DNA from 2 places in the Treponema primitia ZAS-2 genome. Region 1 is predicted to be linked to the other one. Evidence: riboswitches for the same ligand, from Rfam matches in the RefSeq annotation. Region 1 holds a riboswitch; the other holds the start of a gene.

Evidence for each region. A riboswitch is a leader RNA that binds a small molecule or an ion and turns the genes downstream of it on or off. The one in region 1 is predicted to bind cobalamin.
Region 2: it holds a riboswitch for cobalamin, as region 1 does, so the genes downstream of both, TREPR_RS10505 (formate/nitrite transporter family protein) here and TREPR_RS16580 (sirohydrochlorin cobaltochelatase) in region 1, are expected to answer to the same signal.

The regions. Positions count from the first base shown of each region.
Region 1 is NC_015578.1:3,813,102-3,816,510, forward strand. Features, by position in the region: gene TREPR_RS16570 (TonB-dependent receptor plug domain-containing protein) at 1-1,673, opposite strand, end outside; cobalamin riboswitch at 1,772-1,901, opposite strand; adenosylcobalamin-variant (AdoCbl-variant) riboswitch at 1,985-2,064, shown strand; gene TREPR_RS16580 (sirohydrochlorin cobaltochelatase) at 2,233-3,141, shown strand; gene TREPR_RS16585 (ABC transporter substrate-binding protein) at 3,138-3,409, shown strand, end outside.
Region 2 is NC_015578.1:2,400,816-2,404,224, reverse strand. Features, by position in the region: gene mtaB (tRNA (N(6)-L-threonylcarbamoyladenosine(37)-C(2))-methylthiotransferase MtaB) at 1-929, shown strand, start outside; tRNA gene TREPR_RS10510 (tRNA-Lys) at 966-1,038, shown strand; cobalamin riboswitch at 1,344-1,559, shown strand; gene TREPR_RS10505 (formate/nitrite transporter family protein) at 1,832-2,665, shown strand; gene TREPR_RS10500 (ATP dependent DNA ligase) at 2,787-3,409, opposite strand, start outside.

The DNA.
Region 1 (3,409 bases):
TTTTCCGTATCCCGGGTCCGGTCATAGGCGTATATCCAACTGTAACCTGCGGATACAAAGAAATACTGCAAAAAATTCAGCCGCCCTTCGGTGTCCACTCCAGTCCGCAGGGATCGGGCAATGTTTTCACGTTTATCTATCCGGACACCATCCGGATCAACTAATCCGGTATTATTATTGGTATCGATCTCATTAAAAAGTTCAGTGTAATAGCCGTTTAGTTGAAGGAAGCCCCACTGGTTTGAATATTCTGCGCCTATATTAAAACTGGCCGAATATTCAGGGTCCAGATCCAGAGTGGGAATAATATGATACGGGTCTGAGCCGGTATTGGTATAGTCCCGATAGAGTTCGTTAAAGGCAGGAGCCCGATAACCCATACCTGCACCGCCGAGCACACGGAAGCCATCAAAAAAATAGTACATCCCCGACAGTTTTGGTGCTGCCATAAAACCGAATTGGGAATTCCGTTCTACCCTGACGCCCCCAAGCAGGGAATATTTGTCTTCCCTGAACCATTCGGCCTGAAAGAAAATTGCTTCCTTGTCTATAGCCGCAGTATCAGTAAATTCGAAATGTTCCATAGTATTATAGGCTACCTCAAGGCCTCCGGTAAAAAGGAAATTTGGGAGCCCTTCATACACAGCCTGTGCATCCAGGACAGCGAGGTTTTCATTCTCGTGTTTCTTTCCGGTAGTCCAGGTATCGGTACGTTTTTCATAGGCATCATTATCTCGTTGGTAGAAAGTATCGTAAAGCTTTACCGTAAGGTTTGTGTTTTCAAGGGGCATAAAATCCATTTCAACGTATCCGCCGGTCCGCAAATACTCGTTCTGTGCCAGAGAAAGGTTTTTAGTCCGGCTGTTTCTACTCCAATCACCGGTCTGCATCTGCATAAAGGAAGCGCCAAAGCGCAGTTCGGAGGTATCTCCCAGGGGAATAGCCGTATCAAGACTGCCGCCGCCCTGATAATACTCGGGCAGGATCGAGACATCCTCATCTTCCCCATAGTAAAATGCTCTCCGGCTGCCTTCCAGGGTCAGCAAGTTTCGCAGGGGACCGATGGAAAATCCCGTAGTAACCGTGGCATCCTGTTCCCGAAGGGGATCAAAATCATCAAAGGGGTCCGGTTTGGCGGAAGTTTTTGGGTCGTCATAGGCAAAAAGAAAGCGATTTTGCAGGGATGTTGAGAGAGAAAAAGTCTCTTGAGGCTTTTTAGTAATAATATTTATTACCCCCCCTATGCTTTCAGAGCCATAGAGGGCGGACTGGGGACCCCGGACTATCTCAATGCGTTCCACATCCCCTGCGGGTATGGTTGCACCCCTGAGCCGCTGGCTTGTCCTCCCGGCAATCCGCCTGCCGTTTACCAGATAGAGTATTCGGCCCTGGTCCATGCCCTGGAGCATGACATAGTCGCCCATGGCGCCGCTCCAATACATAAGCCCATAGTCGTCAAGCACATCCCCTACAGTAGCGGCGCCGGAATTTCCGATTTCCTCTGCGGTGATGACCTCGGTCGCCACCGGTGAATCTTTCAGACGCTTTTCGGCACCCGTTCCTGTGACGGTGATATCCTCAAGCTGATGAATTGGCTGGATGTTTTCTTCAGCGGCCAAAGAAGCCCCAAAACCAATGCACAGAACTGCTGCTATTTGAAAAGAAAAACGCATCTTTCCTCCTCGGGAATTTATCTGACCCAAGGAGGATAAGGAAAAAGGTGCAAGAACCGGAAAACGGCTTTTACCCTAACGTCCTTCCTTCGAGGGTTCAGGTAATAAGCACAAGGACCGTCTCCCGGCTTCCGGCTCGTTAGTCCGGTTACGATGGCGGGACCGCTACGGATTCTCACCGTATTCCGATATCCCTGTGCGGGAATTACCATACTCCGGATATTCTGTGCCGTCAAGTCCGAATATTTCAAAATTGAAAAATTATAAAAAAGTTGAAAATTTCTATTGACAAACCATTCCGCATCATACAATAATATAAAAGATATTGGGGAAGTTGGGTGAAAGTCCCACGCAAGTGCGTTACCGTTATAGCCGGGGTACCAAGGTTGTATTTCTTTGCGCAAACCAAGGAATATGAAATGTATTTCATAAGCCATGGTGCGGTGCGCCATGGCTTTTTTATGGCAGCCCACATGACTTACGGTGCTATTTGCCCCAATATACACCAATGGAAATTCGGGAAATTGTTTCCCTGAGATTCTTGCAAGGAGCGAATAGTATGAAAAGTTTCACGAGAACAGGAGTAGTTTTCGCACTACCCCTGTTAATCACCCTTCTCCTTCCGGCTTGCGCGGGGAACTTCGTTGCACGTAGTGGCAGTTCAAAAGCTGCGGTGGGGGAGAAAAAACCGGTTGTCCTGGTGGTCAGTTTCGGCACTAGTTACAATGATACCAGGGCAAACACTATTGGGGCCATTGAAAAAGCTATTGCCGCCGCGTACCCGAACTATGAGCAGCGCCAAGCCTTTACCAGCCAGATCATCATAGATAAGCTGCGCAAGCGGGATGGACTTCAGATTGACAATATCACTGAGGCCATGAACCGACTTAAGGCTGACGGGGTAAAGGAACTGGTGGTCCAGCCTACCCACGTCATGAACGGCCTTGAATATGACGAGATGCAGGAGGCCATCAAGCCTTTTAGTAAAGATTTTACTAAACTCAGCTACGGTCTGCCCCTGCTCATCTCCGACTCGGATTATACCGAAGTGGTCAATATTATAACGAACGATACAAAACAGTACGCTGCAGACGATACCGCCGTTGTTTTCATGGGCCACGGTACAGAGCATGAAGCAAATGCTACCTATTCAAAACTAGATACCCTGTTAAAAGCCAAGGGCTTCAGCCGATATATCATCGGTACCGTGGAAGCCACACCTTCCCTGGACGACGTCATTGCCCAGGTAGACGCATTGAATGTTAAAAAAGTAGTATTATTCCCCTTTATGATCGTCGCCGGGGACCATGCCAATAATGATATGGCCGGAGATGAGGAAGATTCCTGGAAAACGATCCTTGAATCCAAGGGCTATACGGTACGGGCGGTATTGCGGGGTCTCGGTGAATATCCGGGGATCCAAGCCATGTTTGTACGCCACGCCGGAGATGCCATAGGTAATTCGTGAGAATTCAACAGCCCTTACTGTTACTGTGGATTGGCTGCCTCTTTTTTCTGTTAAATTCCTGTAACAAGGGGAGGGATACTGCTCTCTCCCCATCTCAGGAAAACGCCATTAGTTTTATTGATGACGATGGAAAAGCGGTCAGTCTGGATGAAAAGCGGCGGCGGATCATTTCCCTGTATTCCGCCCACACGGAGAACCTTTTCGCCATAGGGGCGGGAAATAGCCTTATCGGCGGCCATACTACCTGTACCTGGCCGCCCGAAGCGGC
Region 2 (3,409 bases), 1.4 Mb from region 1:
AAATCCAGGACGGCTGTAATCACGCCTGTTCCTATTGCCGGGTTTCCATTGCCCGGGGCCCCAGCGTCAGCCTGGACCCGGAAACCGTCCTGTCCCGGCTCCGGGAACTGGAGGCTTCAGGCCATGGCGAAGCGGTACTCACCGGGGTAAACCTCAACCAGTACGAGGCGAATACAGGTTCCCAGAGTACAAGTCTGGGGGACTTGCTGGAGTACCTTCTGGCAAATACCCGGACCATCGCAATTCGCCTTTCCTCTCTTGAACCGGACTGTCTGACCGAGCCTTTTCTCCGGGTCCTGGCCCATGATCGCATACGTCCCCATTTTCACCTGTCGGTCCAGTCCGGCAGCCCCCTGGTCCTGGAGCGTATGCGCCGCCCCTACGGTCCGGAAGCCGTGGAAAGCGCCATCCGCCGCCTCCGGTCCCTGCGGGACGACCCCTTCCTGGCCTGCGACATCATCACAGGCTTTCCCGGAGAAACCCCCGCTGAATTTGAGAAAACCCGTGAACTTTGCCAAAAAGCCGACTTTGCCTGGATCCACGCCTTCCCCTATTCCCCCCGTCCCGGCACACCAGCCTACGCTTTCAAGGACCATATCCCCGAGCGGGAAGCGGTCAGCCGGGTGGAAGCCCTAATCGCCCTGGCCCGCCAAGGCCGCGCCGCCTACATCAGCCGCCAGGCCGGAAAAACCGTGGATGCCATTGTGGAGGAAAGCCCTGTCACTATGGAATCTCAAGGGTGTACTTCTTTTGTAAGCGCTTTATCAGAAAATTACTTACATTTGAAATTACCCCTGGAGGCGGATCAGCCGCCCCTTTCCCCGGGAAGCGTCCTTCGCTGCCGCATCCTGGAACCGGCGCCTCCGGATACCCACTTTGACGCGGTGGCGCTTCCAAAAATGCCGGAAAATTCCCTTTCAGAGCCTTGACTTTTACCTGTGTAACCGGGTAAAGTACTTGAACCCGGGCCGCTAGCTCAGTAGGTAGAGCAACGCCCTTTTAAGGCGTGGGTCGCCTGTTCGAATCAGGCGCGGCTCAAAGGTATTTCTAGTCCTCGTAAGCAATTACGGGGACGTTTTTTTTCAAAAAACAAAGATTGGGTGACAACTGTACGTACTTTTCTCCTCACAGAGGAATGATGGCGTTCGCCTAATGCTCCGGGTAGCATGGGCTGCGGTCAATAGAAGCGGGAATGAATAGCCAGGGGAATAGCTGGTATCATCTAAGGATCAGCCGTACTGAAGCGGGACAAGCACTGTAAAAATAATACCATAAATAAGAAACAATCCAAAAAATCAATCAAAACAAGAAAAATTCAACAAGAAAAATTCCGCTTGACAGAATGGCAGGGCTACTGTAGATTTCAGTTAGTATATTTCAAAGGAAGGGAGGTGATCGGTATTGACTGAGATTCCTCCGCTATCCCGTAACTGTGAGTGGGTTTTCCATCATTAACGGTCACTGGCCAGACTAAAATCCGACTGGGAAGGCCGATGGAAATGTCCGGTGAGTAGCCGGAGCCCATAAGCCAGGAGACTTTGATATATGGTTGCGTTTTTTTTAAGGCTCGTGGGTTAGTCTGAAAAGTTGTTTCTTTATAACAGCCTGTTTTTTGTTTTTTTCCTATCCAGGGAGGATGTGTGCATATCCATCACCATGGCTGTGCCCTGTTTTTCGGTTTTTATAGGAATGGAGTCTGGCACGGGTGGTCCGGTCGGGCAATGCAGAACGCGCAATTTCTTTGTTCCTTGGCCTCTGTCTTCTTGCATTCCTCTCCGCTTGTGGAAGGCAGAGGTTTTTTTTAAACTATTTTTTTAAAGGGGTATTATCTATGGAAGCACGTTCACCTGCTGAAATCTTAGCGTACACCAGCGATGCCGGGGTCACCAAGGTCCGACGAAACCTGTTTCAGGAACTAATCCTGGCATTCCTGGCGGGAGTCTTTATTGCATTTGCCTCCGAGGGATCCAACATGGCTGCCTTCAACCTCTTTGCGGACCCGAACACCTACGGGCTTGGTAAAGTGTTGGCCGGCGCGGTGTTCGGTACCGGGCTGATGCTGGTGGTATTGGCCGGGGGCGAATTGTTTACCGGCAACACCCTGATCGCCGTGGCTGCCCTGGACCGGAAGATCAAGGTCCGGGAACTGTTGTGCAACTGGCTGGTGGTCTACATCGGCAACCTCATCGGGAGTCTGTTCATTGCCTACATGATGAAGGAATCCGGGCTCTTTAACAGCGGTGCCAATGTTCTTGGCGGCCAGACTATCAAGATCGCCGCATATAAGACGGCTCTGCCTTTCCACTCGGCATTTTTCTTAGGGATCATGTGTAACTGGCTGGTGTGTCTGGCTGTATGGGTTTCCTACGGCTCCAAAGACCTGACCGGCAAAATCCTGGCTATCTTTTTCATCATCTGTTTGTTCATCACTTCCGGGTTCGAGCACTCGGTAGCCAATATGTATTATATTCCTGCGGGTATCTGGGCAAAAGCGAACCCGGCCTGGGTGGAAGCTTCCCATGTAGCGGCAGATGCTTTGGCAAATCTTAACTGGGGAACTTTCTTTTACAAAAACCTCCTCCCGGTAACTCTGGGCAATATCGTAGGTGGCGCAGGCATGGTGGGCTTGCTGTACTGGCTGTCACTTAAAAAAAAGGCCGCCTGAAGTTTTTTGTGCAGTGAAAATGTCCTTGTAAAAAACAACAGACATAAAAAAATATCAATATAGTTTTATTAATATATCACAAAGGAAGCGGGGTGAAACTCCCCCGTTTCCTTTGTCGCTATTACCCAATCTGCATCCATCCGGTCTTTACCTCTTTTTCGATACAGCGCCGGCATAGAGCCATGATTTGTTCTTCGCTTTCCGATATACGTACCTCGATGGACAGAGGTTCTGCACGGCCTGCGCTAAAATTGGTATACGAAAAAACAAAGGATGGATAATCCGGCGTTCCCCCTTTATTTGTACGCCATACTACATATTTTTGTACCATCATAGAGGATGATTCCTTTTTATACACCCGCCGGAACAGTACTTTTGAGGGCGCAGTTTCGGTGGGCAACGACATAACTGTTGGGGACAGCGCGGTTTGTACCGGAATTTGGGACAGGCGCAGATCAACAGGGTTTACTTTCTTGTCATCCCGGAACCGCTCAATAACTGCGGATACAAAACTATAGCCGGGGGCGGCGCCGATTTTGTTCAGGCCGCTTTTCTGTAAAGCAAGCAGGGGATTACGGATTAGCCCTGCGGCATTTTCGGTGAGTACATCATTGACAGACAGTTCTACTACCAATTCAGGTTTAACAAGGTGGAACGCCGCATGATTTGAATCAACTTCCACATAATTTGACGGAATTTTCTGCGCCATAAGGCGGCTGTAAAGGGATTTCTTCTGTTCCGTTG